DNA from 4 places in the Sporosarcina sp. P20a genome. Region 2 is predicted to be linked to each of the others. Evidence: riboswitches for the same ligand, from Rfam matches in the RefSeq annotation. Region 2 holds a riboswitch; each other region holds the start of a gene.
The links. Region 2 has a riboswitch for thiamine pyrophosphate ahead of CSV72_RS06600 (ECF transporter S component). Riboswitches for the same ligand answer to the same signal wherever they lie in the genome.
Positions count from the first base shown of each region.

Region 1: it holds a riboswitch for thiamine pyrophosphate, as region 2 does, so the genes downstream of both, thiC (phosphomethylpyrimidine synthase ThiC) here and CSV72_RS06600 (ECF transporter S component) in region 2, are expected to answer to the same signal.
Region 3: it holds a riboswitch for thiamine pyrophosphate, as region 2 does, so the genes downstream of both, CSV72_RS05720 (thiamine phosphate synthase) here and CSV72_RS06600 (ECF transporter S component) in region 2, are expected to answer to the same signal.
Region 4: it holds a riboswitch for thiamine pyrophosphate, as region 2 does, so the genes downstream of both, CSV72_RS10045 (ABC transporter ATP-binding protein) here and CSV72_RS06600 (ECF transporter S component) in region 2, are expected to answer to the same signal.

Region 1 covers NZ_PDYT01000002.1:20,829-29,094, forward strand. The annotation lists gene CSV72_RS03555 (sensor histidine kinase) at 78-1,436, shown strand; gene CSV72_RS03560 (response regulator transcription factor) at 1,455-2,129, shown strand; gene CSV72_RS03565 (calcium/sodium antiporter) at 2,285-3,238, opposite strand; TPP riboswitch at 3,824-3,941, shown strand; gene thiC (phosphomethylpyrimidine synthase ThiC) at 4,060-5,832, shown strand; gene CSV72_RS17115 (hypothetical protein) at 5,849-5,971, opposite strand; gene CSV72_RS03575 (hypothetical protein) at 6,354-6,857, opposite strand; gene CSV72_RS03580 (aldo/keto reductase) at 7,227-8,081, opposite strand; gene CSV72_RS03585 (DUF1361 domain-containing protein) at 8,255-8,266, opposite strand, start outside.
Region 2 covers NZ_PDYT01000004.1:49,096-57,361, forward strand. The annotation lists gene CSV72_RS06560 (TetR/AcrR family transcriptional regulator) at 1-24, shown strand, start outside; gene CSV72_RS06565 (biotin transporter BioY) at 321-872, shown strand; gene CSV72_RS06570 (universal stress protein) at 1,057-1,272, shown strand; gene CSV72_RS17145 (universal stress protein) at 1,245-1,376, shown strand; gene CSV72_RS06580 (universal stress protein) at 1,644-2,054, shown strand; gene CSV72_RS06585 (DUF6526 family protein) at 2,233-2,667, shown strand; gene CSV72_RS06590 (energy-coupling factor transporter transmembrane component T family protein) at 2,739-3,509, opposite strand; gene CSV72_RS17220 (ABC transporter ATP-binding protein) at 3,487-4,953, opposite strand; gene CSV72_RS06600 (ECF transporter S component) at 4,975-5,544, opposite strand; TPP riboswitch at 5,626-5,737, opposite strand; gene CSV72_RS06605 (exonuclease domain-containing protein) at 5,924-6,496, shown strand; gene CSV72_RS06610 (multicopper oxidase family protein) at 6,682-8,226, shown strand.
Region 3 covers NZ_PDYT01000003.1:28,436-36,701, forward strand. The annotation lists gene CSV72_RS05700 (ectoine synthase) at 418-807, opposite strand; gene ectB (diaminobutyrate--2-oxoglutarate transaminase) at 823-2,103, opposite strand; gene ectA (diaminobutyrate acetyltransferase) at 2,170-2,694, opposite strand; gene CSV72_RS05715 (phosphoribosylaminoimidazolesuccinocarboxamide synthase) at 3,302-3,982, opposite strand; TPP riboswitch at 4,397-4,505, shown strand; gene CSV72_RS05720 (thiamine phosphate synthase) at 4,576-5,175, shown strand; gene thiS (sulfur carrier protein ThiS) at 5,159-5,365, shown strand; gene CSV72_RS05730 (thiazole synthase) at 5,362-6,135, shown strand; gene CSV72_RS05735 (ThiF family adenylyltransferase) at 6,132-7,148, shown strand; gene CSV72_RS05740 (ABC transporter ATP-binding protein) at 7,651-8,266, opposite strand, start outside.
Region 4 covers NZ_PDYT01000010.1:41,344-49,609, forward strand. The annotation lists gene CSV72_RS10025 (YARHG domain-containing protein) at 1-121, opposite strand, end outside; gene CSV72_RS10030 (S8 family peptidase) at 432-1,919, shown strand; gene CSV72_RS10035 (ABC transporter substrate-binding protein) at 1,987-3,027, opposite strand; gene CSV72_RS10040 (ABC transporter permease) at 3,024-3,776, opposite strand; gene CSV72_RS10045 (ABC transporter ATP-binding protein) at 3,773-4,543, opposite strand; TPP riboswitch at 4,629-4,726, opposite strand; cobalamin riboswitch at 4,868-5,055, shown strand; gene CSV72_RS10050 (DUF4430 domain-containing protein) at 5,178-8,266, shown strand, end outside.

The DNA of each region.
Region 1 (8,266 bases), on a different contig from region 2:
CGTAATCGGTGCTTTCTGCATACATTTTCGATACGTTTATCTTATACTGCTCAATAGAGGGAAAAGGAGCGCATGCTATGAATAAAATCTCAACGAAGTTAGCGGCTTCATTCATTATTTCATTTCTTATTTTGGATACATTGCTAATGGTCTATTTACATCAGACCATCACACATGCCCGGGTTGACGAAGAACTAGATCGACTCTTGAAGACGGGTAGCAATCATCGAAATGTGTTGGAAGATAATTATACTGAAACGACTCTGCACCATATTATTCTTATGGAAAGGGGTGGTGAACGAGACGTCGCGATTCTCGATGATAGAGGAAATATCGTACAGCATTCATTAGATAATGAAGATATTCTCGGTCCATATGTATCCCAAGTAAATGAAAAGCTGCTGACTGAAGATACTATATTACCCGTTGATTGGGAGAAGTCTCCTTATCTTGTCAGTGTGCATCCGTATGAAGCAAAAGGTGTTTCAGGGAATCTTGTCATGCTTCAAAGTACGGTTCCTATTCGACAACTTGTCAATCAACTCAATGTACATTTTCTACTTGCTGGTGGCGGAAGCATTGTCGTTCTGTTTGTTGTCTACTCATTACTATCCAAATGGTTGACACGTCCACTCATTCGAATGAAAGAAGCAACGGAACAGATGAGCGAAGGTTTGTACGATGTGGACTTGCCGAAGCTTTCGAATGATGAGCTAGGAGAACTGGCAGCTTCCATCCGAAAATTATCCAATGACTTGAGTCGTGTCAAACGCGAACGAAAAGAGTTTCTAGCGTCCGTGTCTCACGAAATGGGAACCCCACTTACGTACTTGATCGGTTATGCCAAAGTTGCTCAACGCACAGAACTGAGTGATACGGAGCGGTTCAACTACTTATCGATTATTGAGGAAGAAGCCGAGCGCTTAAAAACACTCGTGAAAAACCTGATGGATTTAGCTCAAATGGATGAAATGACGTTCACTGTGATGAAATCCGAATTCTCTGCTGAGGAGTTCATCCGAGATATTGTACAGCTCGTCCAACCATCATTTGATTTGAAAGGAATTACGCTTATGATTGAACAAGTCCGCGATTTCCCTATCGTGGCAGATCGAATGCGTCTTGAACAAATTATTCTTAATCTGTTAGACAACGCATTACATTATTCTGAAACTGGCAGTACCGTAATCGTTCGTGCGTTTAAAGATAAAAAGCATAGCATTTTACAAGTGGAAGATAGCGGATGCGGCATTGCAGTTGAAAATCAGCAACAAATATTTGAAAAGCTCTACCGTGTCGAGAAATCGCGTTCCCGTTCATTTGGCGGTGCTGGTCTTGGTTTGGCGACGGTGAAGGAATTAACAGAAGCACACGGTGGCACGATCGAGGTAGAAAGTGAATTAGAAAAAGGTAGTATCTTTACGGTACGATTATAATGAAAGTAGATGATGCATATGAAAACAATTTTGCTTGTTGATGATGAACAACGCATGCTCGATCTGCTCGAACTATTCCTCGCACCACACGGATATCGTTGCTTGCAAGCGACTGACGGCCAAAAAGCACTTGAGCTATTCAACGTGGAGGACGTACATCTTGTATTGCTCGATGTCATGATGCCTGGCATGGATGGATGGGAAGTTTGCCGCAGAATTAGAGAAGTGTCAGCTGTACCTGTAATTTTATTGACGGCTCGATCCGATAAATCAGATGTTGTAAAAGGACTTGACCAAGGGGCAGATGATTATATTACAAAACCATTTGACGAGCGTGAACTTACCGCGAGAGTGCGCGTGGCATTACGGCGTACAGAGGACGACATTCAACCGAAGTCTGTTCATGAAGGTCCATTCACTCTTAACTTGGAGTCCTATTCCATCCTATACGACTCGCAGGAAGTTCGTCTTACGTTAAAGGAATTCTATATTATTGAAGCGATGATGACTCGGCCAAATCGGACGTTCACACGGGAAGACTTGCTTCAAGTAGCTTGGGAATATGATACGTATACGGAAGTTCGAACAGTCGATTCGCATATTCGAAATCTACGAGATAAGTTGAGGAAATCAAATTTCCCTATTGACGAAATTTTGGTGACAGTTTGGGGCATCGGCTATAAGTGGAGATAACTATAGATCATGCCATACAGATAAAAAAGGCTACTTTCCATGAATGAATGGAGAGTAGCCTTCTCTTATTGATCGGCATGCCGATGATCGACTCTTTTGCCCTGTTGTACATAAGAGTAAGCAAGTCCCGTTATAGCAAACTTGGTGATTTTTTCTTAATTACGTAAAATAACATACACTAGATACAAAACGTACGCTACAGCTAGCATAAGACCTTCACGCTTACCAATTTTGAAGCCCGTTCTAGCGAATAGCAACAATACTAAGGTCAATACAAGCATAATGATGACGTCAATAAATACTTTATCGTTCACCGCGATGGGCGTGATGACAGAGGAAGCCCCGAGAACAAACAGGATGTTGAAAATATTACTCCCGACGATGTTCCCTAAAGCAATTTCGCTTTCCTTTTTCAATGCCGCTGAAATCGATGTAACTAATTCAGGCAGAGAAGTACCGATTGCGATGATCGTAAGACCTACCAATGTTTCACTCATGCCAAGAGAATAAGCTATTTTCGTGGCGTTACTAACGACTAAATCTCCTCCGAAAATAATTGCCGACAGCCCGACTAGGGTAATTAGTATATTCTTCCCCCACTTCACATTCTCAGTGGTTTGTGTAAGCGTAGCATTTTGACGGCTTCGGAGGCCAAGTTCAATCACATAGTACATAAAGATCGAAAGGAATAGTAAGAAGATAATCCCATCACCGCGCGTAATCATATTGCTGCTGAAGCCTTGTAGTGCCATATCACTCATCAACACCAACATAACTATACCTGCCAGTAAAGTGAACGGAATCTCTTTACGGATCGTTTCACTTTGTACCTTCAACGGAAACAGAAATGCTGCCATTCCGACAACGATGGTAATATTGAATATATTACTTCCCACTACGTTCCCTACTGCAACGTCCGCGTTTCCGCCCATCGCTGCAATTATACTGACCGTCGCTTCTGGTGAGCTAGTTCCAAGTGCTACAATAGTCAACCCAATCAATATAGGCGGAATTTGTAAAAGTCTTGCGATATTTGAAGAACCATCCACGAAATAGTCGGCTCCTTTTATTAATAATACAAATCCAATAATGAGTAAAACATAGGACATATATTGGTTACCTCCTCCATAGGAATGATATTTCTAATTAGCTGTATGCAAGCGTGTCTAGACTACAATAAAATCATTGCTTCAATTACTGCATACTTGAGGCACATAATGACATGCACCAAGATGAAAAACAGAATATGTATTTGACTTTACTTTCCCATAGCATTCATCCTTCTCAATCCCAGATATGTTATACGATGTAAGCTCTACTACTTTGCTCCTTCCCTCTTTTGTTTTTTCATTTTTGATTATCTCACGTCATCACTACTTATGCATCTTACAAGTCATACAAAGACATTCACATCTCGTCATTACATGCTTTCTTGAGTGGTGTTGAAATCTTTTATAAAAATAGCTTGTCCATAGATCTATCTTTACAGACAAGCCAGCGATATACTTTTCTACAAACTTACTATAGGACTGAATGTACAGTATTTTGGAGGTTTTCTTCTGATTATGCATTTCTGTTTCCTCACCGATCACACTAGTTACATGAAAATAACGGAATCTATGGAAATTAAAAGTATAATTACTCTTTGAAAACCGATTAAGGTATGGTAGACTGTTCCTGTTCGAACAATTAAATACTATAACTAGGGGTGTCCAACGTTATTGGACTGAGATGGAATGATAGTACACGCATTCCGGACTCTTTGGACCTGATCTGGCTCGTACCAGCGTAGGGAAGTTTTCATTTTATCAGCGACGCGTATTTTTGCGTTTTGAAGACCAGGTCCTATATACGGAACTGGTCTTTTTTGTTGCCGATTCCCATCACTTAAATCGAGTCATGTCGCCCCTTAAAAGGAGACGATGACAAAATGCAAGAGAAGCAAGAAGAAATCCATATCCATGAATGTTTTCCAGCCAGTAGAAAGATTTACGTACGAGGAAGTCGTCCAGACATACTCGTACCGATGCGTGAAATTGAGCTATCACCAACTGTAACTGATCAAGGTGAAATAGCGAATGAACCTTTCCGTGTGTATGATACAAGTGGTAAATATACGGAAGCTGGTTTTCAAGTGGATATCAAAAAAGGACTTCCAATTATCAAGAAGAGCTGGATAATTGAACGAAATGACGTGGAAGAGTATGAAGGCAGGCAAGTGAAGCCGCGGGATAATGGATATCGTTCACTAGAAAATATGCAAAAAGATGCAGAATTTCCATTGTTGAAACGTAAGCCATTACGTGCAAAAAGCGGTATGAATGTTACACAAATGCATTATGCGCGCAAAGGAATCATTACACCTGAAATGGAGTTCATTGCAATCCGTGAAAATGTAACGCCTGAACTTGTACGGGATGAAGTAGCGATAGGACGGGCAATTATTCCGTCTAATATTAACCACCCAGAAGCGGAACCGATGATTATCGGAAGTAAATTCCATGTGAAAATCAATGCGAATATCGGTAATTCTGCGGTCTCCTCATCGATTGCTGAAGAAGTGGAAAAAATGACATGGGCTACACGTTGGGGTGCAGACAATATCATGGATTTGTCAACAGGAAAGAACATTCACACAACACGTGAATGGATCATCCGCAACTCCCCTGTCCCAGTAGGAACGGTACCACTATATCAAGCGTTGGAAAAAGTAAACGGCAAAGTGGAGGATCTCTCATGGGAAGTATTCCGCGACACATTGATCGAGCAGGCAGAGCAGGGTGTCAGCTACTTTACAATCCATGCGGGTGTTCTGCTGCGTTATATTCCCATGACGATTCATCGTGTGACTGGAATTGTCTCACGGGGTGGTTCTATTATGGCTCAGTGGTGTATGTTGCATCATAAAGAAAGTTTTCTCTACACACACTTTGAAGATATATGTGAAATTATGAAACAGTACGATATCGCGTTTTCATTAGGAGATGGATTACGTCCCGGCTCAATTGCTGATGCCAATGACGAGGCACAATTCGCTGAACTTGAAACACTTGGCGAACTGACGAAAATTGCTTGGACACATGATGTGCAAGTCATGGTAGAAGGTCCTGGACATGTGCCAATGCATTTGATTAAGGAAAACGTTGATAAGCAAATGGAGATTTGCCAAGAAGCACCTTTCTATACGCTCGGTCCTTTAACGACAGATATTGCGCCTGCCTATGACCACATCACATCTGCTATTGGTGCAGCTATGATCGGTTGGTTCGGAACGGCAATGTTATGCTATGTAACTCCTAAAGAACATCTTGGTTTACCGAATAAAGATGATGTGCGTGAAGGCGTCATTACGTATAAAATTGCAGCCCATGCAGCTGATTTAGCTAAAGGTCATCCGAATGCACACAAACGTGACGACGCATTATCAAAAGCCCGTTTCGAATTCCGTTGGCGAGATCAATTTAATTTAAGTTTGGATCCTGAACGCGCGATGGAATATCATGATGAAACATTGCCGGCTGAAGGAGCCAAGATCGCCCACTTCTGTTCGATGTGCGGACCTAAATTTTGCAGTATGCGAATTTCACACGACATTAGAAAATACGCTGATGAAAACAGTTTAGAAGAGAAGCTAGCAATGGAAAGTGGCATGAAGGAGAAAGCTGAAGAATTTAAAAAATCCGGTGCTGAAATCTATCTTTAATAAGGAGTGAATGGAGTTATGACAACCGAACAGTTAATTCATCAGATCTCTGTAAAACGCCGAAATCTTCATCAGTTAGAAGAACAGTTGGCTCTCCTGCAAGCACAGTGCATACACGAATATACAGAAAACGTAACATATAGGAAGTGTATGAAATGCTTGAAGATCGAGAGTGTCCATTATTAATACATGTTCTGCTATTCAAGAACAGGATTTGTGCTCTTTTAGCTTCCTGAAAAACTCATCGGTATTGTGACTCAATATCGTTTTCCATTCACGCGCCCGATTACACAAATACTTTTAGCCGTTGTCCTTTAAAAGTTGAATTTGAAGTTGGTACAATAAAAAATGACCCACCTCGTCCCTTTACAATGCGGACCTTGGTGAGTCATTTTCATCATAATAACAGGATCTGAAATCGCAGACATTTTCAATGTACCCCTTTACTAAGTAAGTTACACTCAAAAGCCCTCCATTGCTGGAGGGCTTTTGAGTATTAATCTCAGTATTTAATCTATAGATTATTTTAAACACCCAGCTGCCGCACTCCCTGCTAGCCATACCCCGCCAACAACAGTACCTAAAGCCCATCCTGCTGGACCACTAACACCTGCAACTGTCATAAGCCCAGTAAAGGCTCCAGTATGTGCAAAACCAGCAAGAGTTGCAGCGCCACAGCCACTTATTTTAGCCATCGACACAACATTCGAGTTTGCTTCTTCGATTATTTCTTTTTTGTACTTCTCACCTTCTGGACGCGCTAAAACTTCATTAAGTTTTTCTAAGGTTTTTACTAACTCATTAAAATATTCTTTACCGATTCGAGATTCCAATTCTACTTCTCTTTCGATGATCACTGTGCCATCATTTTCATTCAATACAAGATATTCCGAAGTAATCTTAGCTACCTCATCCACATGTAAACTAGCAGCCTGAGTATTTTGTGGTGTCCATACAATACTAACCATCATCACTAAACAAGTAATAATCGTAAATATACTGAACTTATTTTTCTCAAATAACATTCAAGTCATTCCCCCTACTTCTAAGCAATAACCATAATAAATGTAAAATTAATTACAAATCTCATTTTTCCTTACGTGATAATAAAGAGATAAAAAAGTTTATTACAAATCCCGCTACTAACAATAGAATTAATAATGGCCAGGTAATTTCGTTTTGCACACTACTTATTAGGATAAAAACAAGAACAACACAAATTAACGTAATTAGCAAGTGGCTCATTTTCATTGAGATCACCTCCGCCATTGATATATATATAAAAATCTGTTTGGATATTACACTAACATATGGATTCAAATCACAATAAAGTAAATAAATAATTACATGTATTCATTAAACTGAATGTAACTTAATACTAAAAAATGATACGTTTAATCAAACTCTTCGTATTCATTCGGGTGCTGTCCTTCTACTCTTCCCGCTTCACCTTTATCTAAAGAGTCAATTTGTCTTATATCTTCTTCGGACAATTCAAAATCGAATACATCAAGATTCGCTTTTTGATGGGCATAGTTAGATGATTTTACGACCGTTAAAATATCATTCTGTAGGTTCCAACGAATAATAATTTGCGCTGGTTGCTTATTGTGTTTTTTAGCTATCGAGACAATCGTTTCATTTTCTAACACGTCGTTTAATTCGCGCCCTAAAGGACTCCAAGCTTCTGTTACGATACCGCGGCTTTTATTGTATTCTACTAGTTCGTTATTGTTAAAATACGGATGGCGTTCAATCTGATTGGTCGCCGGCGTTACACCTGTTTCCTCAATGATACGCTCTAGATGTTCCGGTAAGAAATTAGAAACACCAATCGTCTTAATCAGTCCGAATTTCTGTGCATCGACTAAAGCTTTCCACGCTTCTACGTATTGATCTTGTTTTGGAAGCGGCCAATGAATCAAGTATTTATCAAAGTAATCGATTCCGATACGATACAGTGACTCTTGAATCATCAGAATTGCTCTTTCGTAATCATGTGAAGCTCCGGGGAGTTTGGAACTGATCATCAGTTCTTCTCTAGGTACAGATGACCGCCGAACCGCTTCTCCTACCATTCCTTCATTATTATAATTCGTTGATGTGTCTATCAGTCTGTATCCTGCTTCAATCGCTGTTAACGTACTGACTACACCTTGCGCACCTTTTACTTTAACCGTTCCGAAAACAATTGAAGGAAGGCTCGTTCCATCATTCAATCGCATCAATTGTATATTCAACTGTTCCATTTTTATCTAACTCCTTTTTTAAAAGTACATTCTTCTACTCGTCTCATCCATGTAATTTCCCTTGCTGAAAGTGAACTAAACATTCATTCCCCTTTAGAATCAAAAAGCACCTGTGTCTGCAATACACATGAATAGCTAAACATCCACGTGTATTGCCGGCACAAGTGCACTTCTTACTTTTCCTT
Region 2 (8,266 bases):
TTTTTACATGGGTTGAAAAAATAACTGGAGAATTGGAGGATAAACTCTCTTGTAGAGTTTATGCATTTTGATATTTCGAAGACCTTCAAAATATGGTGAAGCGTATACTGAATTAAGGTTTCTACGGAAATTGAAGTGAATTCACAAATATACTATACGATAGTAGACTTCTACCGGAGTAATTACTAAATAGCTACTGCATTTTTAATGTGCTCTTTGAGTAAACAAACTGTCATATAGGATTGACACAACTATTTATATACTATAAAATCAATGTCAACACTACTTGGATAATGGTTTACTCAAAGGGGATTAGAGAAATGATGGACTCGAGAAATAAATTAAAAATGATGATTGTAACCGCTTTATTCGCAGCCATTATCGGCATTATGGCTCAGCTAACAATTCCACTTCCACTAGTTCCGATCACAGGACAAACACTTGCAGTCGGTTTAGCGGCAACTATTTTAGGTTCACGTTATGGAACGATCTCTGTATTAGTATATTTAGCGCTGGGAGCGGTAGGAATGCCAGTATTCTCAGGTATGTCTTCGGGATTAGGCGTAATCTTTGGACCGACAGGCGGATTTTTGATTGGCTTTATTCCAACCGCATTCATTACGGGTTATTATATGGAGCGGACAAGTTTCAAACTACCCAATGCGATTATCGCCAATATACTTGGAATGTTCGTTGCGTTGGCGTTTGGTACAGTATGGCTAAAGTTTATCGCGGAACTTTCTTGGACAGCTGCTATCATGGCAGGCTTTGTTCCGTTTTTAATCGGGGGCTTCATCAAAGCTTTTCTTGCAGCATGGGCTGGTATTATGGTTCGAGGCAGATTGCTCGCCAACCGCTTATTGCTCGCATAATTTAATTTTAAATCATGTAAAACGTTAATTCATATACTATGAATTAACGTTTTTTATAGATGTGTTAGTTCTTTGCGGTTTCATATTAATCGGATAAGAAGAGCAGTTGGAACACTGAATACTCTAGCGTTCTGGTATATACCACCAATAATAAGTATTCTAAATACTAGGAGGGGCTGTTAGTATGAAAATTGCTGTAGCTATAGATGGTTCAGAACATGCTTTTCGTGCAGCGAAATATGCGCTGACGCTTTTAGGGAATAGGCAAGACGCCGAGCTTGAAGTGATTTCTGTAACCGACTATAACAAAGTGGAAGATGAACAACTATCACGCTGTTGCGAGGGAATCCGGATCAAGAAATTATTAACCATTTGCAGACGGAAAATGTTGAGCAATTAGTACTTGGTAGCCGTGGAATGAACATCATGCAAGAAGTGGCGCTTGGTAGTGTAAGTCGCAGTGTAATGGAGCAAGCAAATTGTCCAGTAACCATCGTCAAATAAATGAAGTCGTCATATAGTCTGGTGTACTAGACTTTTATGGCGATTTTAATTTATATAGGATTTGTTGTTTTATGAGAAGCAGATAGTTGGATTTTTGTTAAGTAATTGGTAGAATGGTTTTGGATTGTTAGAACAGATATTTAGTACTGGACTACAAGATCCATGAAAAGGGTATAGAACATGAGAATGGAATGTTATGTCGGTGACAGAAGCTGAAAGAAGATCTCAATTATAAAATTGAAGAAAGTAGTTTTAGGAGGTTTTATCATGAAGATTGCTGTGGCGGTAGATGGCTCAGATAATTCATTACGGGCAACAGATTATGCGATTATGTTAATGCAACAATTTTCTGGGGCGAAACTGGAATTGATCCATGTAATTGACTTCAATAAAGAAGATGAGCGATTATTAAAACAAAGTCCTAACAGTCTTGATAAGCATCAAAAGAAGAAGTTACAATCTGCATTGAAGTTAGTAAAGGATAAGGGAATAGTAGCGGAAGTTACAGTACTTCAAGGAAATCCGCATCAGCAAATCATTAAGCATGTAAACACTAATGAAATTGATCATCTCATCCTTAGTAGTCGTGGTTTAAGATTACTTAAAAATTTAGTTATGGGTAGCGTCAGTCAAAAAGTAATCAAACATGTGAACAGCTCTGTCACGATAATTAAATAATATAAAGCAAAACTGCCATAGCATATCGTTAAGATAGCTATGGCAGTTTTTGTGTTAGGTTAATACGACAGGTAGGCTCCGTAATTCATTGAAAACTGTCCTAATGAAGAGCAATTACGCACACATCTTGCACTAAATAAGATATAATACCCCTAGCGGTATATAAGGGGTGACAAGAATGAAAGAACAGTCGTATGAAAATCATACACGTGTAACACCATTGCAACACTATATTTGGCTGCCACTAAGCTTTGTATTGCTTTTGACAACAGCGATCTATGGAATTTATCAATTCGTAAAGCATGGTTTTTCAATGCAGATTCTGCTATTATTCGCTATTATCGTTCTCGCTATTATTCCAGGTATGCTTGCACGTATTTATGCGTTGTCTTTGCAAGATCGATTGATCGTCACTGAGGAACAGCTTCGTTACTTTATGTTGACGGGCAACCGTTTAGATACAAGATTGACGAAGTCACAATTGATTGCATTGAGATTTGCTTCAGATGAAGAGTACGTGGAGCTTGCGAATCGAGCAGTGGTTGAAGAACTATCACCTGATGAAATTAAGAAATTTGTAAAGTCTTGGAGAGCAGATCATCAGCGGGTGTAATGAAAAAGAGAGCACAGATCTGAACTAGATCTGTGCTCTCTTTTAATGTGGTTACATACTTTTTGTGTTAATTATCGATAAACTGATAGTAAAAAGGCTGAACATAAACTACCTATCATGACAAGTAAAAACACCCTATCTATTGCATTATACCGTGTAGGATAATAATACGTCCTCGCAGCCCCCATCTGATATTGCTTCGCTTCCATCGCAACTGCAATGCGTTGTGCGCGACGTATACTTTGGGCAAATAGAGGAACGGTATAGGACTGCAATCGCTCATACAACCCTTTAATCCCTTTTGAAAACTGGATATTCCGTACTTTCAACGCGTTCCTGCGAATTTGTAGTTCTTCAGTGACAGCAGGAATTAAACGAAAAGCTGCAATGAAACTATACGCATATTTGGACGGCAGACGAAACTGCTGCATCATAGCATAAAAGAATAGTACGGGTTGGATCGTTAAGATAAACGTAAAGCCGACGAATCCGAATGAAAGGGACTTACTTCCGAGCAACAGCGCATGTTGAATGCTCTCTTCGGAAATCTTAAATAATCCCCATTGCCATAACACCGCTTCACCCTTACCGAACAACAACATCGTCAACCCAGTGGACAGGAAAGAAATGACTAACGGAATTGAAAGTAAAGAAAGCTTCTTCAGTGAATAGCCGCTAAATACATAAAACAATATTCCGTATAAAACTGCTTGTGAGATAGCAAAAGGCAAACTTTGATTCACAAGCGTAATAATCAAGAACGCAAAAAATACAATGAATTTTAGCGCGGGATTGACCCGGAATAACCAGGTCTTGCGTTTAGGTGTGAACCAATTGAACATTCTTTGCACCTCCTGCTACATTAGCCGTATGCAGTACGCCGTCCACTACAGTCCAAACAGCTGTGGCAAAGTTCTCTACAATTTCCGTATCATGCGTAACCATCAAAATGGTCATGCCTTCAGTGCGTAACTGTTCTAGCTTCTCAAGGATGGCGAAGGTGTTTCGTGCATCCTGCCCGAAAGTAGGCTCATCAAGTAACAAGATATCTGTATCAGGAGTAAGAGCAGTTGCTACACTCAAACGCCGCTTTTGACCCGTCGATAGCTGATAAGGGTGGCGTGAAACAGAATCAGGTAAGTTAAATAAATGTATCAATTGCTTCGCATAACGATTGGCATCTGTTTTTTGCATACCGTACAAAGATACGGTTAACTCTTCCGTAATCGAGTTCGTCACAAATTGCAGTTCGGGGTTTTGAAAGACGAGCGACAGACCTTTCGGAAGTTGTCGTTTCTTCTTTTTCCACACAACCGGTACACCGTTTACTTCATAGACACCGTCAGTGCGAAGTAATTGCATGAGAGATAGAAGCAATGTGCTTTTACCAGAACCATTTTCTCCAACAATCGTAATCCAGTCACCAGCCTGTACGGTCGCCTGTTTGGCAGAAATCTTCTCCACTTGACCACGATAGCCGTGAAAGTCTTGAATCTGAATTTTTTCTTCGGATGTAACTGCTTGACGAATTCTCATCATCGATAGAAATTCTTGGGAAGTTTTATATTCTTCCCATACACCTGGATACCAAATACCGTAGCGTTTCAGTTCTTCCTGGAAGTTTGCGAAAATCTCTGCAGGTGACTCGTCTGCGATCATAACCCCATGATCATTAAACAACACTACGCGATCAACCCAGTCAGCAATCAAATCAATTTTATGTTCCACGATAATTACGGTTTTATCAGCGGTTGCTTCTTTAATAGAAGACCAAATTTGTTGCGTGCCTTCTGGATCCAGTAAGGCAGAGGGTTCATCCAAAAAAAGCACGTCAGGTTCCAGTAATAATACAGAAGCTAATGCTAACCGCTGCTTCATACCTTGCGACATTTCATTGATGGACATATGAGGGTCTTTCAAATGCAAGTCTACACGTTTCAATACCTCTTCAATAAGAAGTGCCATTTCTTCACGCGGAACTTGAAGATTCTCTAAAACGAATGCGAGTTCTTCATCGACATAGGTCATACAGAACTGTGTATCCGGGTCTTGGAAAACGAATCCCCATGAGTTAGGCAACTGAATGTCTGTTGCTTTCATTGGCAGTTCGATAGAGTTTGGTATAATGCCGCTTAATACTTGGAGTAAAGTAGATTTCCCGGAACCACTAGGGCCGAGCATGAGAACTTTTTCACCAGGCCTAACAGAGAAGGAGAGGTCTTTAAAGAGCAAACCATCTTCTCCTGGAAACTTTAATCGTAAATCGCTAACGCTGATGTTATTCATAGTTGGATCATTCCTCCGCGTTTACTGATCAAGCAATGTATATTCTTTCTTATCAACAGGTCGAATTAACGATGTCACGCCTGTAGCTTCTAGCGCTCTTACAATAAATACAGCGAAAATACCTGTGAAGATGAACGCGCTAATAGCACGTAGTCCGTATTTTACAATGAGTGCCCATGTTTCGAGTGCTGCGTACCCATAAATTAAATCGAGTCCGAAACTTGCAAGACATGAAGCGATACCTGCTAACCCAGCGATCATAATGGAATAGCGTTTATAACGGAATGCAGCAAACAGTAATTCTGCAGCAAGACCCTGTGCAAATCCATACATCAATACTTCAATACCATGACCAGCAAACGCAGACAATGAAGCTCCTGCTATACTTGCGATGAATGCAGTACCTGGCTTTCGCAATAATAAAAATGCAAATGGCCCTACCATAAACCACATACCGTAAAGCAGTTGACGCGCAACAGGCATGATCGGTTTGACGACCGTGTATAAATCATCCCAAAACTTCATTAACACTCCAAACACCACACCGATCATGATGGTGATCAATAAATCGGTAAACTTTAACTTTTTCAAACTCTTCCACTCCCTCTTATTTTTTATACAAAAAAGCCGTCTGAAGAGCAGACGGCCGAGGAAGGAAAGAGATTCCTGTATAATTCCATCGATCACGCTCTCTACGCTGGCATTACCCAGATCAGATTAACGGTCAGCAGTGGATTAATCTGCTATCTCAGCCTGATTCTCTCAAGCACCCGTACGGACAATTATGTAAGCAATCCTAGTATACAGCACGTTGAATTGTGTGGCAACTTATGAAATTACTACGCGTTTACAAAATTGATGGCAGTTTAAATTGAACATATAGTATGGAAATCCTGATATACTAAAAGGATAGAAATGATCATAATTATATGTAGATATAATGTAAATAGAGTGTAAAAGGAGTTTTTACATGACAAAACATATAGCGTTTATTGACGTGGAGACGACAGGTATGAGTGCCGAGGCGAGTGAAGTAATCGAGTTAGGCGTGATGCTTGGAGAGTATGATAATAATCGTATTGTTTGGGTGGCTGATGAGTATTGCGAGTTTCAAGAACCGTTCTATTCGATCTCTTCGACCATTACGAATCTCACAGGCATTACCGATCAAATGGTAAGAGGAAAGTCGCTGGATATGGATAGAATCCTGAAAATACTAGATCAAGCAGATGGTATAGTAGCACATAACGCATCATTTGATAGGGGATTCGTCAGTCGACTATTGCCTGAAACGCTCGACATGGATTGGTATTGCTCCGTTCGACAAATCAAATGGAAAAATTACGGCTTTGAGAATGGTAAACTGCAACAATTGCTGAGAGCGCACCGAATTCAAGTGCATAACGCTCACAGAGCACTCGACGATGCAAAGAATCTTGCGGTATTGTTGAACTCGTCCAATCCTCATCTGGTGGATGATACATTCATCTCCTATTTGATGAATAAAGCGCCGATGAAGAAACCAGCTAAATCCAGATTTTAATTGTAGTAAGAGATGCCCGGGAAGTACTTCCGGGCATCTTTTTTAATAGATAATCGGTTGTGCAATCTTTTAAATTTTTTCGACTCTCTATAATTAAAACCACTTGAAACTATCGCATGTGCATAGTTTTTCCATATGTTATTGCTATACTATTCTTGAAATCAATAGACAAAGGGGATATATAGATGAGTAAAAAAATTCAAACCGTTATGTTTATAATGAGCGCACTATTAATCAGTGGTTGTAGTGACGATGCGCAATCGAATGATCAGAACAATCGACACATGATGAATCAAAATAGTAACGAAGGAAATCACCACATGATGAATCAAAATAGTAACGAAGGAAATCACCACATGATGGATGACTCTACAATGGGAAACGGACATATGAGCCATGACAATGTAGTGAGTTTAAAAGACTCGACAGGTGAAAATGAATTAAATATTCCACCATTGCTAACTAGTGATGCGGCAGATCGAACTGAATATACTATCAAAGCGCAAACAGGTAAGGTAGAAATATTTGATGGAGTTACTACAGAAACATTGGGTTATAATGGTGATCTATTAGGGCCAGTTCTTCAGTTTAAAAAAGGTGAAACGGTAAAAATTCACACAATAAATGAATTAGATGAAGAAACAACATTTCATTGGCATGGTTTAGAAGTTTCTGGTGAAGCAGATGGTGGACCGCATAAAACACTTAAACCAGGTGAAAAAGAACTAATAGAATTTGAAGTGACACAAGAGGCAGCTACGTTATGGTTTCATCCACACCCAGAGGGCAAGACATCCGAACAAGTATACAAAGGACTTGCAGGGTTGATTTATATTGAGGATTCTAATTCAGCGAAATTAGAAATTCCTAAAGAATACGGAAAAAATGATATACCTTTAGTTTTCCAAGATCGAGTTTTCAATGAGCAAGGTCAATTAGATTATAAATCGGTCATGAACGAAGATGGGACGATAGGTGATACGTTATTGGTCAATGGTACGGTGAATCCTGTATTAACAGTAGGTAAGGAACAAGTGCGTCTTCGATTACTAAATGGATCAAACGCTAGGAATTTCACGTTCAAATTGAATACAGGTGAATCTTTTGTTCAAATCGCGACAGATGGCGGTTTCTTGAATAAACCCGTCAAATTGAATGAAGTAACTTTGACGCCATCCGAGCGGGCAGAGATAATTATTGATTTCTCACAACTTAAGTCTACAGATAGTCTGTCTTTAATTAATGAAGATGGCTCCATCCTTTTACCGTTTGATGTATTGGATCAAGAAGTAGAAGATACACAAACAACAAAGCGACTAAATGATTTTGCCGTAACGGACGAAGAAAAAAACATGCCGGTAACGAAGAATATAGAGCTTTTCGGGATGATGGAACATGTTGAAATAAACGGAAAGAAATTCGATCCAGATAGAATAGATTTTACTCAAAAGCAAGGCGTGACAGAAGTATGGGAGATCTATAATAAGAAAGATATGATGGGTGGTATGATTCACCCATTCCATATTCATGGGGCACAGTTTAAAATTCTTTCAAGAGATGGAGTAGAACCTCAAGAGAATGAACGAGGATGGAAGGATAGTATTGCTGTTCATCCTGGAGAAAAAGTGAAAATCGCCATCCAGTTTAAGCATAAAGGTGTGTATATGTTCCATTGTCATATTTTAGAGCATGAAGACAACGGAATGATGGGACAAATAGAAGTGAAATAAAATATTTGGGGAGATAGCCAGTGATTTGAACATTTCACTG
Region 3 (8,266 bases), on a different contig from region 2:
TGTGACATTGAGCGGACGCCGCCATGCAATGAGCGGTTAACGACTGACTTTGGGCTGATTTAGCATTGCATAGAGCGCTTAAACACTAACATTGAGCGGATCTAGGGTCGCATTGAGCGATTAGTGGATGACTTTGCACGGAACCAGTGGTTACCTCCTGACCTTGAGCAGCGACAGATAGAAAGCATAGCATTGAGCGCTTACCCCATGACATTGAGCGGAGCCAAGTACTACATTGAGCATTTATAAGGACTGATAGAGCACTCGCCCAGAAACTATGAGCGGATAAGCCACAACATAGAGCACTCAGCCAAATTAATGAGCGGCCGGCCCTCTCACCCGCCCCCCCACAATAAAAAATACACTCCAAGGAATTACCCTCAGAGTGCTCACTAACCATAGTACATTCCACAACACTTAATCTTCAATCAGCGGATACACACCGTTCTCATCATGCGTCTCCGTTCCGACGACTGGCGGGTTAAAGACACAAATCAAGCGCATGTCATCTTTTCCACCACGTAAATAATGCTCGTCGTGTTCATTCAACGCATACATCGTACCATCTTTGATCGGATAGACTTTGCCGTCTGCGATCGTTTCGATTTCCCCATCGCCTGCCACGCAGTAGACAGCTTCTAGGTGGTTTTGGTAATGGATATGTGTTTCCGTTCCAGCATAAATAATCGTTTCGTGGAACGAGAAGCCCATATTATCTTTCTTCAGCAAGAAACGTCGGCTTGCCCAATTTTCTGCTTTTGTTTCATTTTCGCTACCAATAATTTCATCTACTGTACGTACTATCACTGAACATTCTCTCCCTTAGTTTTTAACAATTTCTTCAATCGCTTCTTCTAGAATATCAAAGCCTTGATCAATACCTTCTTCATCCATAATCAATGAACCGAGGAATTTGACGACTTCGCCTTCAGGTCCAGATGTTTCAATGATCAAGCCTTTTTCAAATGCTTTTGCACAGATTTTATCCGCATAGTCTTCCTTGCCTTCACCACAGACGATTCCTTGCATGAAGCCACGGCCACGTGTTGTAGCTTTCAACTGTGGATAGTCTTCGACGATGGTTTCCATGCGCTTCGTGATGAGCTTGGATTTTTCTTGTACCGATTTAGCGAATTCATCTGTTTCCCAGTACGATAAAGCTTCAGTCGCTGTCAAGATCGCCATATTGTTACCGCGAAATGTTCCGTTATGCTCAGCTGGACCGAATGTATCGTATTCTGGTTTGATCAGCGTGAGTGCTAATGGTAATCCGTAGCCACCAATGGATTTTGATAGACAAACGATGTCCGGTTTAATGCCGGCTGGTTCAAAACTGAAGAATGTTCCAGTACGTCCACAACCTGCTTGCACATCATCGACAATTAATAAGATATCGTAATTTCTGCAGAGACGTTCCACTTCACGCAACCACCCAAAACTTGCGGGATTGATGCCGCCTTCCCCTTGTACCGTTTCGAGAATCATAGCTGCAGGTAAATCCAAGCCACTGCTTGCATTTGCTAAATACTTTTTTAGGAAGTTCAATGATTGCCCTTCTTCTAAAAACGTATCATACGGCATAGAGGTCGTATTGGTAAGCGGTACTCCGGCTCCATCGCGGTTGTATGAGTTGCCTGTTACAGACAACGCACCAAGCGTCATGCCGTGGAAACCATTTGTAAAGCTTACAATATTTTGACGTCCCGTAACTTTGCGGGCGATTTTCAGCGCACTCTCAACTGTATTCGTCCCAGTAGGACCAGGAAACATTACTTTATAGTCCATGTTTCGCGGCTGCAAGATCACTTCGTTAAATCGTTCAAGAAATTCTTTTCGGACCGTCGTCCCCATATCCAAACTATGTGAAATTCCATCATCATGAATATATTCAATCAGCTTTTCTTTCATTCTATCGTTGTTATGGCCGTAGTTTAAAGCACCTGCGCCGGCGAAGAAATCGATATATTCTTTACCTTCCGTGTCCCACATCTTATAGCCTTTTGCTTTGTTGAATACTGTTGGGAAACTTCTGCTGTAACTTCTCACTTGCGACTCGCGATTCTCGAATACTTCCATTACTTTCTGACTTTTTGTCAGTACCATGTGTAATTAATTCCTCCGTTAGATTCTGTATTTTCCCGTGTCATGTTGCGGCAATCGGCTTGTTTCTCAGAATGGTCCAATGCGGAACAGTTCTTCTGATTCATGCCCGCCACCAGGGAATTGATCTGTCGTATAGCCATCCGTAATCGTGCATTCCGTCTCCAAATCACGTGCTAAGCCTGTAAATAACTTAGTGGACGCCTCATTAGATGGTGTGACGGTCGCTTCTAGATAGCGAATATTTCGACATGCATCACTTTGCAAAATCGTATGCAGCATATGGGAAGCTATACGCTTACCACGTACCGATTCATCGACTGCGACTTGCCAGATAAACAATGTATCTTGCGCTTTTGGTTGAATAAAGCCTGAAATGAAGCCTACAAGCTTTCCATGATCTTCTACGATAATACTCGTATCGCTGAATTGGTCTGCCCACAGCAAATAGCTGTAAGAGGAATTCAAATCAAGTACGTTCGTATCCTTAATGAGCTGCCAGATGAACTTTCCATCATTTACAGTCGGAATACGAAATGAATACGGATCGTTCGGATCTAGTCCTGCAATCGAAACTTTGTGTTTTGTGTCCAAACAGTTTCTCCTCCAAGTTCTCTTACATGTAGTTGTACAAGTATTCATCATCTGTGAATTTCTAAGATGTGTGCTTCGTTACCCGAGAACACGATCTACTTCCAATACGTTCGTCGAATAGTCATTAATGTGAGGTTTTTACGGACCGAGCACATACACTCGGCAGATTCTAGTTATGAATCTAGCGGATATAGCAAGGGTACTTACGTAGAAAAGCCAAAATGGAGATTCTTGCTGGCTACTATGGGTGCTATCTTTCTGCCTTGCAGTATGAAGAGCAAAAAAGAGCGCCTTTACAAAAGCGGGGAGCTTTTGTTCATGGAAACAGCAGATATATTAACGATTCGCTGATATGAAAGACACTTTCATTATCTAAAATTTACTACCATACGCATTCATCCAACCAACGTTCACACACTGGCGAAGAAGCAAACTAGGTGTCGCCTGTGACACTGGTTGCTATTATAGGAAACTCCGAAAACGTTGTCAACAGTAAATATATCTATTTATTTATTTGATTAAAAAGTAAAACTCAGCTAAGCCAGTCAGCGTATAGCCTGAGAGAGAATATAAAAAACCGGAAACATTTTTCGTTTCCGGTTGAATTTTATGAAAATAATATCTTTTCTAATTCCATTGGTGCAATATATGTATCACCTTGATAAACGCGCATATTGCCTCCTGAAATTTCATCGATCAACATGATATTCCGCTCAGGATCACGACCAAACTCCAATTTAATATCATATAGCTCTAAACCTTTTTCGGCCATCTCTGAACGGACTACTTCAGAAATTTGCTGAGTTAATTCTTTAAGTGTTGCGTATTCTTCATGCGTCAAAATGTGAAGTTGGGCCAAAGCATCTTCTGAAATAGGTGGATCTCGACGTTCGTCGTCTTTCAATGTCACTTCCACGAAAGCATCAAGTACTTGTCCTTCTTCAGCGTACGCACCGAATCTGCGCAAGAAACTTCCGACCGCACGGTATCGACAAATCACTTCTAATCCTTTACCAAAGACCGTAGCAGGCTTCACCGTCATCGTTACTTCGTCCAGATTGGCATCGATGTAATGTGTCGGTATGTTTTGCTCCGCCAATTTCTCAAAAAAGTATTGTGTCATGCGAAGTCCGGACTTCCCAGCACCATCAATCGTCAGGCCTACTGTGTTGGCACCTGGATCGAATACACCATCTTCCCCTGTTACATCATCCTTGAATTTCAATAGCACGTGGCCATCTTCCAAGCGGTAGACGTCTTTCGTTTTACCAGAATAGGTTAATTTCATCCGTACGATTCTCCTCTATTCATAAATGTGTACTACTTATTCAGTATAAAGCACTTTGACGAGAAGAAAAAGTATTGTTTGACGAAACTTGACGGACTTCAACGTAGATTTCACAAAATAATCTTATACTTAGGATAATAAATACACTTGAAGAGGAGGAAATTATCATATACTTTCATACAATTACGTTCTACCTATTTTCGGAGCGCTATTTGAAATTCGTACTAAGTAGAATACCTACCCCCCATCAAGACACATATTGATTTGGCTCCACTAGAAACAAGCATCCTTAACGATCACTGTAATTGTTGTAGAAATCGATATCGGCAATTAAATTGCGGGATGAGTACTTATTCAAAAAAACTCTTTTCATTCCACCATGGGCATGATACGCTAGTTCTGAAAACCAAATATTTTGACCATTAGGGGAATCCTTCACAAGGACTGAGAAAAGAGTGTGGCTCTGAAACCCTTATTACCTGAACAGGTTAGCACCTGCGGAGGGAAGTGGCGAGTCGTTCCGTATGTATTTCTGTCGACATTTCTACCACTTTCCGATTCGGGAAGTGGTTTTTTCTATTGGAGGGGAATGAATGAAATTACTTGGCGTGACCGACGACCGTCTTTCGGTTGATGAACTGGCACTAGATTTGTTGCAGACAGCACCGCTTCTTGATGCCATCATTTTGCGGGAAAAGTCCAAGACAGACGAACAACTAGTAGATCTAGTTACGCGTCTTGCCAGTACTGAATTTCCACTCGACAAGCTCATTCTTCATGCCAGACCTCACTTAGCTAGAAGACTGAACCTCTCAAAAGTACAGCTGACTGGTTATGGTATGCCGTTACGGGAGGCACATCGAAAATTTCCTGAGCTCACTTTCGGTTGCTCGATTCATTCATTGAAGGAAGCAAAGGAAGCTACGCAAGAAGGTGCTGATTGGCTCCTGTACGGGCATATTTTCAAGACGTCATCGAAGCCTGGACTGCCAGCGCGCGGAACGGAAGAATTGTTTTCTATTGCTGAGTGTAGTTCGGTTCCCGTGTATGCGATCGGCGGAATTCAGCCGCATCACCTGCCCATTTTACAACGAAATAACGTAGCAGGTGCGGCCGTATTATCTCCTATGCGTTCACTGGAAATCTTACAAAGTTATAGAATAGGAGAGGTATCTTATGGAGAAAATGATTGATCTGAACGGAAAATCGTATTCAGTTGTTTCAGAAGTAGGGACGATTCAGCAGTTACTTGAACATTTAGGACTTGGTGATCGCATTTTGATTGTGGAGAAAAACAAAGAGATTTTGGAGAAAGATCACTACGACGCACCGATCATGGACCGAGACCAAATTGAAATCATACATTTTGTAGGAGGCGGATGAAGATGTTAAAAATTGCAGATAAAGAATTCTCTTCACGATTATTATTAGGTACAGGGAAATATCCTTCATTTAAAATACAGGAACAAGCAGTCGCTGTATCGGAAGCAGAAATCCTGACGTTTGCGGTACGACGCATGGATATTTTCGAAGCATCACAGCCCAATTTCCTAGAGCGACTTGATTTGACGCGCTATACATTGCTGCCAAATACAGCAGGAGCGAGTACAGCAGAAGAAGCCGTACATATCGCACGTCTCGCCAAAGCATCCGGACTTTGCGACATGGTAAAGGTTGAAATCATTGGATGTAGCCGTTCGCTGCTTCCTGATCCCGTGGAAACATTACGCGCTTCTGAAATGCTGTTAGAGGAAGGCTTCATTGTATTGCCCTATACGTCAGACGATGTAGTACTTGCGAGAAAACTATGCGAATTAGGTGTTCACGCTATTATGCCGGGTGCTGCACCGATTGGTTCGGGCAGAGGCATTCTGAACCCATTGAACTTGTCATTTATTATTGAGCAATCCAATGTACCCGTCATCATTGACGCAGGAGTCGGCTCTCCAAAAGACGCAGCTTTTGCGATGGAACTCGGCGCAGACGGTGTATTGTTGAATACGGCAGTATCGGAAGCCGCCAATCCTATCATGATGGCGGAAGCAATGAAGCTCGCGATTGAAGCGGGACGTCTCGGTTATAAAGCTGGACGTATGCCGGTCCGTGATTATGGTGTAGCTAGCAGTCCGACTGAAGGGCTTGTGACGACTTGATCGGTAAATATTCTCGGCAAGAACTGTTTGCACCCATCGGACCAATTGGGCAACAACGTATCCGCGAAGCAAAAGTTTTCGTCTTAGGAGCTGGTGCGCTCGGCTCTTCCGGAGCGGAGATGCTAGTGCGGGCAGGGATCGGCGAACTGACGATTGTCGATCGCGATATTTTGGAATGGACCAATCTTCATAGACAGCAATTATATACAGAGCAAGATGTCATCGATCAATTGCCTAAAGCGATCGCTGCGGAAAACCGATTGCGCGCTATCAACAGCGACGTGAAAGTTCGTGGGATTGTGGCGGATGTCACGCCTGAAAATGTCCTCGAATTATTCGAAGGCCATCAATTCATTCTCGATGGCACAGATAATATCGAAACTCGATTACTCGCAAATGATGCCGCATTACAACTCGGCATCCCCTTCTTCATGGGTGCTTGCGTCGGTAGCTACGGTCTGACGTTTCCGATTGGTGTAAAAGAAGAAGCGCCCTGCTTACATTGCCTGCTCGAAGCATTGCCGCCACAGTCTTTGACATGCGATACAGTCGGCGTCATCTCGCCCATCGTCGTCACAACTGCTGCCCGACAAACCGCGGAACTGCTGAAGTGTATCACGGGGGCGACGATGGAACCCCGTCTCGAATCCGTCGATCTCTGGACAGGCGAACGCGCCGCAATGAACGTACAAAGCATGAAGAAACCCAATTGCCCAAGTTGCTCAGACACCCCTGTCTATCCTTATCTGTCTGCCAATGAAGTCATTCGGACCGCCGTACTGTGCGGACGCGACACCGTTCAACTGACATGGCCGAAGAATCGACAAGTTGAACTGATACCATTTGCCGAGTCCATTCGCGATATTGTTTCTGATTTAAAGCAAAACCCTTATTTGGTTTCCTGTGAATATGACGACCATCGACTCGTGTTATTCCGCGACGGCCGGATGTTGGTGCATGGAACGAAGGATATTACGGTTGCGCGGAGGATTGTGGCTGGTTTGTTGGGGTGATCGTTTTTTTGGGGGAGAGCGGTGGTGCGTGGTTTTATGAGCGGGTAGCGTGTCTGATAGAGCGGATAGCTCTTGGCATTGAGCGCTCGAGCGGTTTTATGAGCGCTTTACTCGCTGGATAGAGCGGGTAGCGTGTTGCATAGAGCGGATAGACGGCAACATTGAGCGCTACCACGATTTTATGAGCGGCTCCACGATTAAACTTGATATTGAGCGGTTTACACGTCACATTGAGCGGATAACAAGCAGCATAGAGCACTCAAGCAGTTTTATGAGCGCTTTACTCGCTGGATAGAGTGGGTAGCGTGTTGCATTGAGCGGGTAGACGGCAGTATTGAGCGCTGCCACGATTTTATGAGCCGCTACACAATTTAACTCGACTTTGAGCGGTTAACACGCCACATAGAGCACCCCACCACAATCCCACCAATAAAAAACGCTTCGGAAAGCCTTAAAAATGGCCGTCCGAAGCGTTTATTTCATTAAAAATCTAACATCCCAATCACTCAGGCAAACCTAAATCCGCCTCAGCCGTACTCTCCAGCCTCAACACACCATCCGTCATCTTATACACTTTATCTACGTACTTGATCAACCGTACGTCGTGCGTCACAACAATGGTCGCCGTCTGATTGGACTTGGTTTCATTACGCAACAACTCCATCACTTCAAACGCCCGATCGGAATCGAGTGAAGCTGTAGGCTCATCTGCCAAAAGAATTGATGGCTTACTGAACAGCGCTTTAGCAATCGCTACACGCTGCCGCTCGCCGCCCGATAGATCGGAAGGATAATTCTTATGCAATTTGGTAATACCTAAATCCTCGTATAATTTACGTTGCTCGTCTTTTGACATATTGCCTTTCTTCACTTTATTCAGCAATTCGAGCTGCTCGTCAACAGTTAAGAACGGGACAAGGTTGGAAGCTTGTAATATAAAACCAATTTCCTGCAAACGAATTTTAGAACGTTGCTTTTCATTTAGCTGCGATAATTCTTTTCCGTTAATGATGACTTCGCCCTCGCTTGGCGTTTGAAGACCCCCAGCCACCGTCAAGAACGTACTTTTACCTGAACCTGATGGCCCGATGACTGCGACCAATTCGCCACGTTCGACT
Region 4 (8,266 bases), on a different contig from region 2:
GCAATGTTTTCAGTAACGACCGTTTTTTATTGGAATAGCGTGATGCAAGGAGTGCTTTACAGTTTGTACAGTACTCTTGCTGTTTTGTATTCATTTCATTACATATCGGACACTTTTTCATATAAATTCTCCTACTTCATGCTATGGCTCTATCTTTTGAACGCAAGTATAGATACCAATGTAGTCAAGATTATACTATGACTGACGGGATTATTCTAGAAGTAAGGAAGAATGTTGCATAAAGGGAGTAGGTCGCAGGATATTCATAACAGTGGAACTTTCAAAATCCGTCATTTTAAGTAGTTCCATCCTACGAGTAAGATGTATGAAGATGGTAAAAGGTGAGTTATAATGGTTTAAAAGAATCCCATATTACTAAAGTGTGGCAGGGAAGAAAAGAGGGGCGAATGAGAAGACAGCATCATATAGTTTTGAGTGTATGCATTGGATTGCTGGCGTTACTCGGATTTCAAGGGATAGTTAGCGCGGAAGATTTTTCAAATGAATTATTGGTAGAGTATGAAGAAAATCGTCAGACATTTTCTGTGGATGGAAGCTTACCTGGAGTAGAAAGCCGTGAAGCAATTACGGATGAAGTAGAGTTATGGAGCTTTACAGATTCAGATGACATGCTGTTAATGAAGGAACAATTACTAGAAGATCCGAACGTCTTACATGTTGAGCCCAATTATGAGCGTTATTCGCACGTTGTATTCAATGATCCTATTCTTGTGAAGCAGTGGTGGATTCCCCAGATGAAGCCACAGTTGCTTTGGTCTAGGGTGCAGGAGCAAAAGAAAAAGACCGTCGTGGCGGTCATTGATTCTGGCATTGATCTAAAACATGAAGATTTGCAGGGGCGCATTCAGCCGGGTGGTTATAACTTTTATGCCGACAATTCGAATGTTCAAGACGTCAATGGTCACGGAACAGCTGTCGCAGGTGTAGTCGCGGCTAAGGCTGGGAATAATCTAGGCGTAGTGGGTATTGCGGGAATATATGACACCAAAATATTGCCGTTGAAAATCACGCATCTGAACGGCCTCAGTAAAGTGTCGGATAGTATCAAGGCGATTGATTACGCCATTAAGAAACAAGTTGATGTGATCAATATGAGTTACGGAAGCAGCGACCGATCTCAACTGGAGGAAAAGGTCATTCAGCGTGCAGTTGACTCGGGTATCACGGTCGTAGCATCTGCCGGAAATGATGCAACAAAGGGGAATTCGATCATGTTTCCCGCGTCCTATTCTACAGTTATTTCAGTTGGGGCAACGGAAAGTGATAATCAGCGTGCTTCGTTTTCGAACTATAACTCTCACGTGAGCTTAGTTGCTCCGGGCGCAGCAATCTATACCACTTCCATCCATAATGGCTATAAGTCAGTCAGTGGAACTTCATTTTCAGGACCTATGGTAGCAGGCGCAGCCGCTTTGGTGAAATCTTTGAAGCCTGAAGCAACGCCAGCTGAAATCAGACAGTTACTTGAAATGACCGCAACGGATTTAGGGGCACCTGGAAAAGATGTGTATTACGGTGCAGGATTAGTTAATATAGAACGACTTAGCCATGCGTTGCCAGCTGTAGCTACACCCCCGCCGCCGAATGAGTTTACTGGCGATTTTCCAGAACTAAATGTACTAACGAATAAAGTATTTACCATCAAATTCACTAGCGAATTGCTACTTGGAAAAGAATATGCAAGACATATTTATATTACCCGCTCGCCAAATAGTGCAGAACGTATCGAAAGTTTTACAGCAAGAGTAGATCCTATAAACAGTATGCAATTACTCATTACACCCACTACCGAATGGCAACAAGGCGTTCATTATTTACGCGTGGATAAAGGGTTGCAGAATAAAAGTGGCGTTGCGATGAAGAAGTCGTTTGCTGTGAAGTTTACGGTGTTACCTTAATCTCATATAATTGAAAAAGGCTATTGCGATCAGTCATGGAGACATCCGCAATAGCCTTTTTTATGTGTTACTTTGTAATTTTAGAAAACATTTCACCCGTACTGATATCTAAAATCATGTCGTCGATTTCAGGTTTTGTCTTGATCATTTCCATTTCATGTAGCCAGTCTCGTACTTCTTCCCAAGACGTTTCGTCCAGTGTCCCAAATGCTTCACCTTCTGTATCCATCTTCGGCAATAACACATTCAAACTTTCTGTTTCAATTGCTTTGTCTAACGGGAAGTTTGCTTGATCTTGGTTGTTCAGCAAGAGGTCGAGAGCTTCTTCAGGCTGTTCTACCATGAATTCATAGCCTTTTTGTGCTGCCCGCCAGAACGCTTGGATTGCGTCTCGTTCTTTATCCCACGTATCGTCACTCGTTAACAACACGATTTCACTATAATTCGGTACACCATAGTCTACTGGATTAAAGTAGCGCGTTTTGAATCCTTTTGAGTTCATGACAGGCACTTCGTGGTTAATAAATGTTCCTGTCACGGCATCGGCACGTTTTGAAACGAGTGAAGATTCGAGTTCAAATCCAACGTCGATCATATTCACTTTGTCATAATCGCCGCCGTCATTTGTGACCATCGTTTTAATTAGAGATTCGTTTAATGGAATCCCAGGGTAGCCAATCGTTTTGCCTTCGAGATCTTTAGGAGATTGAATCGGACTTTCCTCTAGCATGACGGTGTAATTTAGCGGTTCACGCACGATAGAAGCGATTGCTTTAATTGGAATGTCTTCATTGGCTTGCGCTAAAATGACATCCGGTTGGTAATACAGTCCAAGTGTCACTTTTCCTGCTGCGGTCAAGTTCATAGGGTCTGTCGGATTGGCAGGGAATTGAATGTCCAATTCCACGTTTTCTTCATTGAAATAGCCTTTTTCCTGGGCTACATAAATATAGCTATGTACTGCATTCGGATACCAGTCGAGCATGATGCTGACTTTTTTCTTTTCATTGTTCGGTGTCTCTTCTTGATCTGTAGCAGGCGTATTATTCGTACATCCAGCTAGCAATAAAAGTAGAAACGTAAGGCTAAGGAACAGACGTTTTTTCATTGGTGATTCCTCCATTGTAAAAAGTGTTTTTCCAATACGACGACGAGTAGAAAGAAGATAATGCCTACTGCAGAAAGCAAGACGATCGGTGCGAAGACGGCGGCACTGTCAAATTGCGTCATCATTCTTCTGCTGAAATACCCAAGCCCCGCCTGAGCGCCTAGCCATTCCCCAATAGCCGCACCGATTACGCTAAGTGTGACCGCCACTTTGAGTCCGGAGAAGAAAGACGGCAAAGCGGAAGGTAGGTCTAATTTATAGAAGATATCTTTTGCTGATGCGCCCATTGTCAGCATTAATTCACGTAAGTTTTTATCTGACGAGCGTAAGCCGTCAAAAACGCTGACGGTAATGGGGAAAAACGTGATCAGTACGGTGACCGCCACTTTACTCCAAATACTGTAGCCAAACCACAAGACGAAAATCGGTGCTAGCGCGATCACCGGAATCGTTTGCGACGCGATCAGAATAGGGTAAAACGCCTGCTCGATCGGTTTCTTACTATACATGGCAATTGCCAGTGTCGATCCGATTATGATCGAAATCGATAAGCCAATCAAAATCGTTAACGCTGTCGGAGGTAAGTGGTGGATAAAAAGCTCCGTTTTCAGCTCCCATAATCGAATCAGAATCGCTGAGGGCGACGGGAAGAGAAAGCTTTTGTCGTATAGACGTGCGCTGATTTCCCATAAACCAAGTACAATCGCAACGAAAAGTAGTGACCAACTATACGAAGTGATGTTCTTCATAGCCGCGCCTCCGAACGAAGCTCGCTGATGAGTTGCTCTTTCAGTTCTATCAGTTTAGGTCGTGCCAAGTCGCGCATAGTACGTGGTCGGCTGAGTGGTACGATGACTTCGCGAATCGTCTGCACCGGTTTTTCAGCGAGTACAAAGATGCGATCCGATAGAAATAGTGCTTCGTCGATATCATGTGTGATGAAGACGATCGTTTTGTCGAGCTTTTGCCATTGGTCGATTAACCACTCTTGCATCGTCAGCCGTGTAATCGCATCTAGAGCGCTGAATGGCTCGTCCAGCAAGAAAATAGTGGAACCTGTTAAGATTGTTCGCAAAAAGGAAACACGTTGTCGCATCCCGCCTGATAAATTTCCAGGGTAGGCGTTTTCTTCTCCAGGCAATCCGAAATCAGCGAGTAGCTGGATAATTTCATCTGATGAAGGTGTACTTCCTTGAAGTTCCAGTGGCAGTCGAACATTTTCAAGAATGGTTCGCCATGGCATGAGTAAGTCTTGCTGCGGCATATAACCGACTTTGCCTAACCGCTTTGCTGTCGCTTCTCCGTTCAATGAAATCTCTCCACTGTCAGGATTCTCAAGACCCGTGATGAGTCGGAACAACGTGCTTTTTCCGTATCCGCTTGGTCCAATGATGCTGACAAATTCGCCTTCATTCACATGCCAATCGACTTGATCGAAAATAGCAGTTGGTTTCGAAGCGTTCGTTGCTTGATAATGAAAGGATACATTCGTAAATTCTAAAACATTAGTAGTCATATGATTACCACTTCTCATTTCCTCAAAAAATACACACAAAAAAAACCACTTCTATGTGCGAAGCGGTTGCATAGTACGGTCGAAATCCGTCATATGTCCACTTCCCTCCGCTAGCATTATCTAGTGCAGGTTCAAGGGTTAAGGCGAATGCCTCTCTCAGCTAAAGCACCCCTAGTGTTTATCCATCTCTTATCGTTACATAGTCTGAAAAGATAGTCAAGATAGGACAGGAATAAATTGGTCAATTATAGGAATTTGGAAAACACCTTACACGTCAAAAATCTTGCTATTGCAATTGTTATGTCGACTCCTTATGATTAATAGTAGTTTATAGCGTATTTTGGTGTCTTGCTAGCTTGCAAGACTTAAAAAGGAATCAGGTGAAAATCCTGGACGGTCCGGCCACTGTAATTGGAAAGTGACTTCAGACAACCACTGGTATTCGTACTGGGAAGGGTGAAGTTGCGTTTGTATCCAAAAGTCAGGAGACTTACCATAATACCATGCTTACAACCTTCCGGAAAAAGGTATGTATGTTGTGTTGTATTATGTATGTCTAAACACGCATCCATCCATCCTTGTCTCTTTCCGGAGGCGGGATTTTTTTATTGAAAAAAATAGGGGGTAGGAGTCGTTGAGGAATGGTAGTCGAATAAGTAAGATATTATCTGTGTTGCTAAGTTTGATGTTGGTATTGTCGTTTGTAACCCCGACAGTACAAGCGGTGGATACAGGTGTAGAGAATACAAAAGGAACAGTTGTCGAGCAGACAGATGTGGAAGAATTACTAGCTAAAACCGTTCAGTTTTATAAAAACAAAGGAATGAAATTGGATTCATGGCAAACATTAGTCGGACTTTACGCGGCAGGTGAAGATCTGAATGATGGTAAGTGGAAATTACCAGATTGGCAAAGAAAAGATCCAGGTAATCTGGAACCTATACATCATGGCACAGAGCATATTCGCTTTATCTTCGGATTACTTGCAATGAACGAAGATCCAGCTGATGCATGGGAAACGAATCGGAATCTTTATGTAGAATTGGCGTCACAACAAAATGAAGAGACAGGCTCATTTGGCGGCATTAATAAACATATGTGGGCTTTGCTTGCGATGGATACAGGCGAACGTCTAGGTGCCGATTTAGGCGAGTGGAATGCGGATAAGAAACAAAAAGCACTCCAGTTTTTAATCGATAACCAAAATGAAGATGGCGGATATTCATTCTTCGGTCCGGATTCAGACCCAGATATGACAGGTATGGGCATGATTGCTTTGTCGAACTATCAAGGGGAAGAGGCGGCAGATGCAGCTATTAAGAGAACGAAGAACTTATTACGAGCTAGACAATTAGATTTAACCACTGGTGGATTTAATTCACCTGGTAAAATTGGAATGGGTGATAATGCCAACTCCACAGCGACAGCGATTTGGGGTCTAGCTGCAGTCAATGAAAATGTACTAGCAGAAAATTGGCATGTAGGCGATCAGACAGTAGTAGATGCAATAAAAGGTTTCCAGTTTGGAGATGGCTCTTATAAGTGGAAAGCTAAAGATCCGAGAGCGAACTTAATGGCAACAGAACAAGTATTGCTTGCGCTTGCAGACATGAAAGCGGGAAATTCTGTTTGGAATCGAATTGCTTTAATAGCAGAGCAACCTGCAGCCCACGTGAACATCGATGGGTTAGATGCACCGATTCTTTCAGATACTGAAGTAACTTTCGAAACAGGCAGTACGATTGTACAAGTGGTTGAACAGTTGCTAAAAGAACAAAATATTCCTTACGAGTTGGATCAAGCGAAAGAGAATTTTGTATCGATTAACAACGTTCAAAATGGAAGCTTACATGGCAGTGATCAGTGGGTTGTTGATGTTAATGAAGGATCATCTACTTCACTAATTGATAACGCAGTCAATGAAAATGATAAGATTCACATTTTCTATAAACGCAATGCAGTTCTTGAATCCATTACGAAGTTGAAAGTCGGGGACAAGGATCCGACTATTGAACTCACATTAAGTGGAGACACGTTTACGGAAGCCGCTTCAGACGCTAGTAACTGGACTATAGGTAATGGAGTTCTAACAGTTGGCTCTGTTACGGTTGAAAGTAACCAAAAAGTACTTCTACCTTTGCAAGGTGAAGTACCAAATGAAGTGTTATCCATAACTGGACTTTCTAAAGCAGTGCAGTCTAATGTAAAAACTACTGCGTATAATACTCCGTCTATACCAGAAATTATTCGTACGGTAGACGATATGCTTGCGGATACGTTACGTTTCTATGAAGTGGAGAGATATAATAAGGCTAATTTCATACGGAATGTGCCTGGAATTAGTTGGACGGAATTGGTTGCATTGGGTGCGTCTAGTTCACAATTGCCGGATTGGCTTACTAAAGATCCTGGATTACAGAAAGATGAATCAGATACGGCTCATATTCGCTATATCTTCGGTTTGCTAGCAGTAGGAAAAGATCCATCTACTGCATGGGCAACTAAACGAAATCTTTATGCAGAGCTAGCAGCACAACAAAAGGCAGATGGATCGATTGGTGCTATAAATAAACACGCCTGGGCGATGCTCGCTTTAGATACAGGTGAGAAGCGCGGACAAGATGTAGGAACATGGAATAACACAGCGAAAGAGAAAGCGTTGCAACAATTGTTAAAGCAAGAAAAAGAAAAGGGCGGATTTTCGCTTTCATTAGATGCAAAAGACGCAGCTGATCCTGATATGACAGGCATGGTCTTATTGGCACTAGCAAATTATCAAGATGATAGTGCGGTGAATGCCGCAATTGAACGTGCAAAACACGTCTTACGCGAACAACAACTTGATACAGCTGGCTGGGGAACTTGGGGAGAAAACTCCAATAGTATTGCGACTGTAATTTCAGGACTTATTGCGTTAGGAGAAGACGTAACGTCGGCAGAGTGGCAAAAAGGTGGAAAATCACCTGTAGATGCATTAAGCAAATTCCAAACGAAAAATGGAGCATTTGCCTTTACTTTACCTGCTGATCAATGGGTCAATACGAAAGCAGTAGAACAATCCCTAATTGCGCTTCAAGAAATCAAAACAGGCAAATCCGTTTGGCAACAATTTTCTGAAGTGGAAAATGTAGAGCCGCCAGTAGAAACTGTTGATAAAGCACAATTAACAGCGGCTATTCAAACAGCAGAGGAAAAATTAGCATCCACTCAAGAAGGAACAACTGCAGGAACATTCACAAAAGCTTCACGTGATCAACTGCAATCAGCAATCGTAGCTGCGAAAGCAATTGAAGTGAATGTAGAAGTAGATCAGCAACAGGTAATTGTAGCAATCGGTGATTTGAAACAAGCGATTACACAATATGAGAAATCAATAATTAAGCCAGTAGTAACTCCACCTGCAGATCCAACGTATATTACGTTTTCTGTAGAAACACGGACAATGGGTACTGGGGATATTATCAGCCCGAAACAGATTGAAATACAATCGGGAGATACGGCATTCACGGCACTAAAACGCGAAGTAGAAAGTCGTTCCATTCCATTCGTTTATAGTGGTGCAGGTCCAACCATATACGTGAAGAGTATTAATAATTTAGGTGAATTTGATGGCGGCCCACAAAGCGGGTGGATGTATTCAGTAAATGGAGAGTTCCCGCAATATAGTGCTGGAATCTATGAATTAGAGAAGGGTGATATTTTACGTTGGCAGTATACAAGGGA